Regions from separate parts of the Paenibacillus sp. FSL R10-2788 genome, predicted to be linked through region 2. Evidence: predicted binding sites of a transcription regulator. Region 2 holds the regulator's gene; the other holds the start of a gene.
What was found. Region 2 encodes LexA, which represses DNA repair genes until DNA is damaged. Its sites were predicted from a motif close to CGAACATATGTTCG; they were not measured.
Positions count from the first base shown of each region.

Region 1: a site for LexA is predicted at 1,830-1,843, ahead of recA (recombinase RecA). Genes of this name have one in related genera too.

Region 1 is NZ_JBBOQA010000001.1:4,106,497-4,111,979, forward strand. Features, by position in the region: gene NSQ50_RS18130 (regulatory protein RecX) at 1-585, opposite strand, end outside; gene recA (recombinase RecA) at 696-1,760, opposite strand; gene NSQ50_RS18140 (competence/damage-inducible protein A) at 2,061-3,347, opposite strand; gene pgsA (CDP-diacylglycerol--glycerol-3-phosphate 3-phosphatidyltransferase) at 3,456-4,043, opposite strand; gene NSQ50_RS18150 (YajQ family cyclic di-GMP-binding protein) at 4,199-4,690, opposite strand; gene NSQ50_RS18155 (hypothetical protein) at 4,901-5,062, opposite strand; gene NSQ50_RS18160 (helix-turn-helix domain-containing protein) at 5,142-5,483, opposite strand, start outside.
Region 2 is NZ_JBBOQA010000001.1:3,834,813-3,840,295, forward strand. Features, by position in the region: gene metH (methionine synthase) at 1-326, opposite strand, end outside; gene NSQ50_RS16995 (FixH family protein) at 506-931, opposite strand; gene NSQ50_RS17000 (HAD family hydrolase) at 1,195-1,980, opposite strand; gene NSQ50_RS17005 (hypothetical protein) at 2,015-2,536, opposite strand; gene NSQ50_RS17010 (DUF896 domain-containing protein) at 2,586-2,795, opposite strand; gene NSQ50_RS17015 (LysM peptidoglycan-binding domain-containing protein) at 2,905-3,318, opposite strand; gene lexA (transcriptional repressor LexA) at 3,570-4,196, shown strand; gene NSQ50_RS17025 (L,D-transpeptidase) at 4,374-4,712, shown strand; gene NSQ50_RS17030 (hypothetical protein) at 4,865-5,245, shown strand; gene NSQ50_RS17035 (hypothetical protein) at 5,465-5,483, shown strand, end outside.

The sequences.
Region 1 (5,483 bases), 270 kb from region 2:
GATGAGATTCCATTTCTTGCGCCCTGTTTCGAGTGCACTCTCCAGCTCTTGTTCAGGAGTAATATTCTCCAAAGCTTCCGATATAAGGGTTTTGTCAATCCCCTTCTCACGTAACTCTTGTCGAATCCACATCTTCCCTTTCCGCTGGTTCGCTATTCGTTGCTCCGCCCATTGCTTAGCATATAAAGGGTCATCAAGAAATCTTTCCTGCTGTAGCCGCTGCACCACTTCCGCAATAATAGTCTCTCCTATTTCCTTCTGGCGTAAACGGCGAGTCATTTCCATAGCGGTGCGTGGTTTACGTTCAAGATAACGGAGGCCTTCCACATAAGCTCGTTGACGCTCATCAGCTACAACAATTTCTTCCAAATCAGCCTTCATAAAAGAATTACCAGTAATCATTCGATATTTAATCATGACGTCCTCGTGCACAGTCATGTTATATGCTCCGAAATGTATGATATAACGGTGGTCAGATTTCTTTTGACGTTCTACTTTAGTGATCTCTAAGAGTTCTCCTTCAGGAAAATCAGATAACACCTGCTCATCTTGTTCTTCTGCTTCAAAATCCAGTTGTATTACCATAGTTGTTTGTCACCTCATAGCAATAGATCAGTTATCGTCTTACTTTCAATACTTGTTAAGAAAAGACACCCTGCAACAATCAATCACAGGGCGTCCTATTGTTTAATATACTATTCGATTTCGAGGAGCAATTTTTCTTCTTCCTCTTGCTCTGCAACAATCTCATCATTATTCGGCGCAGCAACAATAGTGGATAAATTACTTGCTTCACGGATCTTATTCTCAATAATAAGGGCAATATCCTGATGTTCCTTCAAAAACTGCTTAGCATTCTCACGACCTTGGCCGAGACGCTCGCCTTCGTAGGAATACCATGCACCACTCTTATTCACGATATCCATTTCAGTACCGATATCTACAAGACTTCCCTCTTTGGAAATCCCTTCACCATACATGATATCAACATCAGCCTGTTTAAATGGAGGGGCTACTTTATTCTTCACAATCTTGATCTTAGTACGGTTACCAACCACATCGTTCCCCATCTTGATGCTCTCTACGCGACGTACATCTAAACGTACAGAGGAGTAGAATTTCAATGCACGACCACCCGGAGTTGTCTCAGGGTTACCGAACATAACACCGATCTTCTCACGAAGCTGGTTGATAAAGATAGCAATCGTATTCGATTTGCTAATGGCACCAGAAAGCTTACGAAGTGCTTGAGACATCAAACGAGCTTGCAGTCCGACGTGGGAATCACCCATATCGCCTTCAATTTCAGCCTTAGGTACCAAAGCAGCAACGGAGTCAACGACAATAATGTCAACGGCTCCACTACGAACAAGTGCTTCGGCGATTTCCAGCGCTTGTTCACCCGTATCTGGCTGAGAAAGCAGCAATTCATCGATGTTTACGCCCAAGTTACGTGCATATTTCGGATCAAGCGCATGCTCGGCATCGATAAAAGCAGCTTGTCCGCCTTGTCTTTGCACTTCTGCAATAGCATGAAGAGCAACTGTTGTTTTACCTGAAGATTCCGGTCCGTATACTTCAATAATACGTCCCTTTGGAAGTCCGCCTATACCTAACGCAATATCAAGTGCCAAAGATCCGCTAGGTACAACTTCCACTTGCATATGCGTGGATTCTCCCAGTTTCATTACCGAACCTTTACCAAATTGTTTTTCTATTTGACGAAGCGCCATATCAAGCGCTGCACGACGATCTGACAATCAGACCACTTCCTTCACTGTTTATAGTAATATAATAACGTGTTTTTAAGGTCTTGCCAAGCTTTTTTTCGAACATACATTCGTTTTTTTTGTCTTGGGCGTTATTTATCCCTTTTATTGTAAGCCTCCCTCCGGAGATAGAAGTTAATTAAATTCTCCACTTCACCGGACATCAACGACTTATGATCATGAGAAAGCATCGTGATCAAAATCTCTGCAAATATACAAAAAACCGCAGCAAAGAAATCTCAGTGCCACGGTTCTTCCGTATGTGTTTATTATAACTGGGCTAATCTCCCATTACAAGTCTGAACCCTCAAGAGGTGTCTCCACCTTGCGTTCCTCAAGTCTCCGCCAGAGACGATACAGCAAAGCCTTAACTGTTCGTAAGCGGATATTTTCCCGCGTACCTTTAAGATTAAGCTCATAAACCTCTGTCTTACGTCCCCGTTCAGCCAAGCCGATAAATACAAGTCCAACAGGCTTTCGTTCAGAATAACCCGGTCCAGCTACACCTGTAACAGATAAGCCGAAATCGCTGTCTGCAATCATTCTCACTTGGTCAGCCAACACCTCGGCAACTTCTCGGCTTACGGCTCCAGGGGCATTGGGTCCCTCCAAATAAGCACTTGGCACATTCAGCAGCTTTTTCTTTAAGTCATTTGAATAGCAGACGATTCCGCCGGCAAACATCGAAGCACTGCCTGGAATATTTGTTATACTCTCCATCAGCAAACCTCCGGTGCAGCTCTCTGCCGCACTTAAGGTCAGGCCGGCATCCGCCATCCAATCCACTATCAATTGCTCTAGCGGCACATCAATGTTCGCATACAAATGTTCCGGCAAAATCTCCTTGATTTGTTGTTCCAGTATCTCCAGCTTTTTTGTAGCTTCATGCTCAGAAGGGGCCTTTGTCGAAATACGAACAGTTACCTCTCCCTCTTTGGCATACGGAGCAATCGTTGGATCAGTCTGACTGCGAATCAGCTCAATGAGCTTGTCCTCCAGCAGTGATTCTCCGATGCCGGCAAATTTGAGCATTTTTGAATAAAGCGGTGTTTCGTTCGTCAAGGCGTGCTGCTGTAGCCACGGTACTGCTTTATCTACGAACATCGGTTTCATCTCACGAGGTGGACCTGGAAGCACAATATAATATTTCTTCTCATGCTCAAAAGCAATCCCAACCGCAAGACCGATTTCATTCGGCAACGGTGTAGTTCCTTCAATTATAAGTGCCTGTTTGCGGTTATTTTCGGTCATAACGATCTTACGATCATCAAAGAAACGTTGTACATGATCCATCGCCAAACGATCAATGTGGAGCGTTCTACCTAGCGATGCAGCCAGTGCGTCTTTAGTCAGATCATCCTCAGTGGGGCCAATTCCGCCTGTAAAGATAATAACGTCGGCCCGACTCTGAGCGATCTCGATGGCTTGCTGCAGGCGGCTGCTGTTATCACCGACAACAGTTTGAAAGTATACATCGATCCCGATGGCAGCTAGCTCTATAGACAAAAACTGGGCATTACTATTCACGATTTGACCGAGCAAAAGCTCTGTCCCTACTGCAATAATCTCCGCTTTCATACCTGGCTTTCGCCTCCTAGTTATAATGTAGGTACACTGCTTTTAGATTTCAAAAAAGGTAATAGGTGCTTCACCTATTACCTTTCCTTGTATGTCCAGCTTACATTCTTACGCATTATGCAGCTGTAGCAGATCCTTATTCTTCACAAAATAATCAATTCCAGAATAAATAGTGATCAGCGCTGCGGCCCAAATAGCAATATCGTCTACAGGAATACTGACAAATTGAAATGGGAAATTATTCAACAACAGCAGTGAGATCGCAACAATTTGTACAACCGTCTTTATCTTGCCCCATTTGCTGGCGGCAACCACTTTTCCCTCTAGCAATGCAATCTGGCGAAGTCCGGTGACTGCAAACTCACGACTGATGATTACAATAGCAATCCATGAATCGCATCTGCCCAGCTCCACAAGTGAAATCAGAACTGCAGATACCAGCAGTTTGTCCGCAAGTGGATCAAGGAGTTTACCGAGATTGGTGACCATATTATATTTCCTAGCAATGTAGCCGTCTATTCCATCCGTGCTGGCCGCAAGCAAAAAGATTACAGCTGCTACCAAATGATTAACAGATAGCTGAAACGAGCCCCAATGTATCGGTTCTGGATAAAAACTGAAATCCACCAGTAAAAAAAACATCATAATCGGGATCAGGCAAATACGAGCTAGCGTGATGCGGTTGGGCAAATTCACTGAAGTTTTCCTCCCCTAAATCGTTCATACAAATTGCCTAAATCAGGCTAATCCATTTCTACTTAAGCAAGTATATTATAGCAATAAATAGGTGTCAAAAAAACAGAAAGCACCCCGCGTTGTTAGTGCTAATAAGCACTGCGGGGCACAAAATTCTATTTCATGTTCATGAATTGTAGATCCAGCGGCAAATCAGCTTTACGCAAAATCTGAATAATCTGCTGCAAATCATCGCGGCTCTTGCCGGTTACACGAATTTGATCCCCTTGGATCTGGCTCTTCACCTTTAATTTTGAATCACGGATCAGAATATTAATCTTTTTCGCATTCTCCTGATCAATGCCTTGCTTAAGCCCTAAACGTTGACGTACAGATCCCAGGGAAGCCGGTTCTACTTTACCAAAGTCCAGATTCTTTAGGGTGATGCCTCTTTTCACCATCTTTGATTGTAAAATATCAATAACAGCGTTTAGCTTATATTCGTCTTCAGAGGCGATTATAAGTGCGTCTTTCTCCATCTTCAGACTGCTTTTGCTGTTCTTAAAATCAAAGCGGTTGTCGATCTCTTTCTCTGTTTGGTGAATAGCATTCGTTAACTCCTGCATATCCATTTTGGATACAATATCAAATGAACATTCTGAACTCATTAAACTCCACGTCCTTTATACAATTAGTCTGCTACTATTATAAGAGAATGGTACTATTAAGTCTAATTTTGGATAAATCATTATGTAGCTCACCCGACATAGAAAACAGCCCCACTAAGTGGAGCTTTTCCTTCGAGTGAGTTTGGTTCAAAGGGTAGAAACACGTCTCCACCGGAAGTACGCCGTTGGAGACGTTCATTTCTACAGCTTCTATCTGCTTCGGACCGGATTACGAAACATATCCAGAATTCCTAGCACAATATGTGCAATACCGAATCCGAGAATTCCGTATCCCCAAGCACCTGGTGTCAAATAGTATCCGATGAGACTGACAACAACCCCAAGGCCAGCTACAATCCAGCTAACTGTCATAAGATGTACACCTCACTTTGGCTAAAACTGAAAACAGTCTTATGTTCTCCCTAAAGCCAAAGTCTATACATCCTATTTGTTATTCGCCTGTCCCTTCACTTTGGGTACCTTCACTTCCAGAACCGTCGTCAAGATTAAGCAGGAGACGTGAAGAAGTCTTCTCATCCGTGATTACTTGACCATTTACGGTAATCTCAGTTGCTGGGGAATACCCAGACTTAATATACATGCCCTCACTACCAAGAACGAAGCTCATAGTTTCTCCTGCAGCTGTATTTCCGAAGGAGAGTTTTTCACCTTTAGAGTTCTCGCCTTTGTAAACTTCAAGCCAGCTTACTCCGGATGCAACAATCTCAACCTTAACTTCGCTTCCGGCAGGAGCTGTGACCTTAAATTTCGTTGTTTTGCCTGACTTCCCATC
Region 2 (5,483 bases):
AGCGTTTTTGTTGTTGGACCCATAGCCCCCACGACGTATCGCGGACGGTCAGGTGTGTCATATTTGTCTACTGCTCTGCGAGCCAACTCTGCTGCCGCTAGATTGATCTCACGTGCGCGCTGAGGAATATCATATTCAGCCAGTACAACAGAGGTTGCACCAAATGTGTTAGTCTCAATGAGATCAGCCCCTGCTTCGAGATACTGCTCATGAATCGTCTGAATGACTTCTGGACGTGTTAATACCAGCATTTCATTACAGCCATCCAGCTCATCGCCACCAAAATCTTCTCCAGTAAGAGGCACCTGTTGGATCATTGTGCCCATTGCGCCATCAAGGATCAAAATCCTTTGTTGTAAGCTTTCCTCAAGTGTATATTTAGCCAACTAATAGTCCCCCCAGTAAAACATTAGAGTAAGTTTAGCAGAATAAAGGAATTTCGAAAAGCCTTCCTTTCCACTCTGCTTTATCTGTTATTGCTCAGCAACCGTTGTGAACCTTTGAATCATGGTTTCACAGACAGCTCTTTGCTAGGCATAGAGTGCTGTGTCCGGGCTGTCACATGTGAAGTGACATTATATTGTCCTTCCTTTTCAAGGGTCCCTTCAGCTTGATAGACTCCTTTACCTGTTAGCTTTCCCTTAAGCTCTATTTTCTGTCCCTTATCATTTTTATTCACAATTTCGAACAGAACCTCTTTTGCATCATCTACTGCCTCGTTATCTTGGGTCACCACAGCTTCAAAGGTTACCTTTTGATTTACAACAACTTCTTCAGGACTCCATTGTAGTTCGACTTTGATAGGTTCCATAGACATGTTCATATTCATGTTATGTATTTCTGAATGCTTGGTTCCATTTGAAGAACATCCACCTAGTACTAAAAGTGTTGCACCTAATAATACAGCGACTAATTTCTTCGATCTCATCATTTGGAGCCCTCCCAATCATTATCGAATAATAAAAATCTACCAATTCATGTTATACATCTCCATCTATTATACACATTATTATTGGTTTTTCAGTATTTTGCATCAATTCCGCATTAGACTTGTGACTTAAATCATTTACTTAAAAAATCTAATGAAATCCTTATGTTAGTATGTATGTACAGAAAAGCAGCGAGTTTCTTAGGATCTTAGAAACTCGCTGCTTTTATAAAGTCTTTATGTTGGAGCTAATAGCTCTGTATATCTTACAAGGATTGAACTAGTGGAAGAAGCTCCTCAAGGTGATTGATTTCATGATCCGGATGAATATCAAGACTAGGTGCTCTACCTTTTCTATTAATCCAGACCGTGGTCAACCCTGCTGCCAGCCCCCCACGGATATCCGTTGTAAGCTTATCGCCGACCATAACCGCTTGCTCAGGAGTTACATCAAGAAGCTCTAAAGCATGCAGGAAAATTTCCTTATCCGGTTTGCCTTTACCAAAGCTTCCGGAAATCACAATATGATCAAAGAAAGGAATTAACTCTGGCACACCATCTAGTTTTTCTTGTTGCAGTGCAGGACAACCGTTCGTAAGTAGCAAAAGCTTCACTTGACCCCGTAACTGCTCCAGTACATGCATTGTTTCTTCATAGATGTATGGACGTTTTCTGCGCTCTGCTGCGAATTTAGTTGCCAAGGTCTCAGCTAGTGCTTCGTCTTCCACCCCTAAGGCTGCAAGTCCGCGACGCCAAGACTCTTTACGATAAACCGGTGCAAGCTGCTCCAATTGACGGAATTCTGGCTGTTCACCTGCCGTAAAGTTAGCCCAGAGTGCTTCATATGGATTAATTCCGATCATCTTTGTAAATGGGAACGTCTCATAAGATTCATACAAGCTACTTGCTTCCTTACGAACTGCAACTTCTAGTTCTTGTGGATCAATCGTATCCCCGGCGGCTTCACAAGCAGAACGAAATGCTTCTTCGACGCTCCGATCATCCCACAGCAATGTATCATCAAGGTCAAATAGTACAGCAGAAATTGGCATTACAGGTCTCCCTCTCCCTTTAACTGGTCTAGTTCTATTCGTGAACTACTTCAATGTTGTGAGCTTTAGCAAATGCTTCTAATCGTGTACTCATCGCATTAGTATCATAGCGATTCATAAGTCTTGTGAAAATCCATTTCGTACGTTTCCCTTTGTGCTTAATGACTACAGCTCCACGCGAAAGGGTGATTTTCTCAATATCTGCAGCTGGAAGCCCGCGTTCGCGATTGAATTTAATAGTAGACAGTCTTGCTTTTTCCACCTTCAAGTACGGACGACGGAAGAACAATAGCGCTGCCAGCAAATAGTACAGTACTACTCCCAACCAATTAGCCAGCATGCCATTTCCTTTGGCCTGATCAATAGAACCAACTACCCAAAACATAGTGCCAAGTATCACTAACACTACCGGAAATGCAATGTTGCGACCTTTAAAGACTTCGGCATTCTGGGTAGGAGATTTAGAGGCATAAATCGTATCCTTGCCTTGTTTCTTTCTTTGCTTGTTGATTTGCTGTGTGTTGCGTTGAACCATTCTTTCCCAAGAACGGGCCATGTGCGTTCCCCCTAGTCATCCTGAAATATCTATGAAAAGGAACAGCGAGCTAATGTTTAAGCCCCTTGTTACCTTGTTCATGCTCATCGTTATCTACTACTTCAATAGTATTTAATTGTGCTCGGAAGTTATTGCGGATATTCCCCAGGTAAATTTCACGAAGCTTGGCGCGTTCCGCCACTTCCTCTTGATTAAGGCCTACGCTCTTCTGTTTGCGTGCCAATTCGTTAATTCGCGCGACCAACTCATCAATATTCAATACTTTCCCTCCCCCTATAAATTAATTCTAACTCTGCCATGAGAAAAAGAGCTTGTCAAGGTCTACTCCCTGCAAGCTCTACTGGTCATTCTATTATGTTCTCAGAAAATTAATAAATAGGTAAAGTAAGTATGTCTCCAGCGTTAATTTGACTACTCTTAATCCCACTTGAACGTTTAATTCCTTCTATATAAACAACTGTCTTCATATCAGCCGGTTTATTCTTAAGGGCAATACTCCATAGTGTATCTCCACGTTCAACCACAATCCGCTTCTCTTCCTTCATTATAGTCGTCGATCCTGCAAATACATTTCCCACTACTGTTAGGCCAGAAAATACTAGCACGATAATCAATATTAACTTAATAAAGAAGTCCTGACGGAACAACGAAATCATCCCTCCTAGCAAACGTTCCGTTATCTCTTTCACCTTAGCGGAATTACGGGCAACGTCATTATGTCCTAAAGATTCAACCACTGGGGCCTTATCGTAGATGCTGCGGTATGTACTGTATTTTAGCATAATTATCATCCTCCAAACACTTGTTCTTACTTTCGAATTCATAATAACACGAACATGTGTTTTGTTCAATACTATTTCAGAACAATTGTTCTCTTTTTTTCGAGAGACTCAAGTGGTTCATTTTATTATCATTTGTCTACCATTTTTTAACTCTAGCAGATTAATATTTATAATAGTTAGAACTTATGTTTGTGCGAACGGTAGTTCTATGTTATAATTTTCCCAAACATTACTATATGGGGTTGATTCCAATGTCAAAGATTTCAAGTCGCCAGCTGGCGATCCTGGAATTTATACGAAGCGAAGTCCGCAGCAAGGGTTATCCACCTTCCGTCCGGGAAATTGGAGAAGCTGTTGGCCTTGCTTCCAGCTCCACAGTTCACGGTCATTTGGACCGGCTTGAGAAGAAGGGACTTATTCGTCGAGATCCAACGAAGCCACGTGCAATAGAATTACTAGGCCAAGAGGATTCAGAGAATGTTCACCAATTCGCCCAGACCATCTCACGGATTCCTGTCGTAGGTAAAGTTACCGCCGGGGTACCTATCACTGCTACAGAGAATATCGAGGACTACTTCCCACTTCCTACTCACTATGTAGGTGACAACAAAGTATTTATGCTGTCAGTTATGGGTGATAGTATGGTGGATGCTGGCATTATGAATGGTGATTATGTAATTGTTCGCCAACAACAAACAGCGGACAACGGAGATATCGTTGTAGCCATGACTGAAGAAGATGAAGCAACCGTTAAGACCTTTTACAAGGAACGTGATCATATACGGCTTCAGCCGGAGAATCCAGCTTATGAGCCTCTTCGCCTTAATCGCGTAACTATTCTCGGAAGAGTCATCGGATTGTTTCGAGATATCCACTAAGTATGCACTCCTACCATAAAAGGCTGTTCCGCAAATGCGGAACAGCCTTTTTTCTGTGTATTTTGCTTTCTCAACCACTAACGAACATTTGTTCTCGTTCGCTAAAATGGGCATTTTCTATGAATAACCGTTTAGGCGTTCTGCTCATATCCTAATTAGAAAGGAGTGTTGTGCATAATGCCAAATTACCGAATTATTGTAGATCTGACCCAACGAATGTTATATCTTCTGGACAATGATATTGTGATTAGAGGTTTCCCTGTCGGTATTGGTAAGATGTTAACCCAATCCCCAGTGGGAGAATTCACGATTATTAACAAACAACCCAATCCAGGCGGTCCCTTTGGTGCCTTTTGGATGGGACTGTCTAAACCACACTACGGGATTCATGGAACGAATGATCCTTCCTCCATTGGGAAAGAGGTATCCCACGGCTGTATCCGGATGTACAACGAGGATGTGTTAACACTCGCAGCTATCGTCCCTATAGGAACACGAGTAACGATAAGGAATTGAATTCGCTGAGGACGTCACAGCCCCCAAATCACCATATACAGAATGGGGGTCATTACATAAGTAAGTATTTTTTCATTAGCATACTAGGAGTTTGGTGATTATATGTCGAATATTGTTAACAGGATTGCAAATTGAAAAGGATGTGTTTAGTTTTGAATAACTCAAAAATTAGAACCCTCGTCGATTTTAAAGTCGATGCACTGGGTAAGCTGTCCGGTTTACTTTTAAATGATGAACAAGCTAGTGGAAAAAAAGTGAATTTGCTCACCTCTTTTGGCAGCATTCAGGGAATCGTCTCTCCAGCCGTCTCCAACAAAGAGGATGTATTTGATTTAAAATCTTTGATGGATGATGTAATAGTAGACGAATACATATCTTATTTGGGAGCAGAACACCCTGATAAAAATTTCAGCTATAACTTTGTTGTCCTCAATGACGTTACTGTAAGACCTTATGCTAGTTATGGGACTCCGATCGAATACAAACAGCTGATTGTTTATACCGATCATATCACTGCCTTCAATTTTCTATAGGTTACATACTTACCTTAAAAAGCACCCTTGCAGCAACCCCCAATTTTGCGCCATTTGCAGAATCGGCAGGTTTCTCCGGGTGCTTTTTTTGGGCTAATTCCGAAGCCGATCCTATAATTCCACGAATTTCCCTTTTAAAAGATACTAGTGGGGATCATTCAGGCATATCTTTCAATAAGCAACAATTTGAGTCTAATGAGATAACTGGGAGGTGATTATATGCTGATTATCTTAGTGT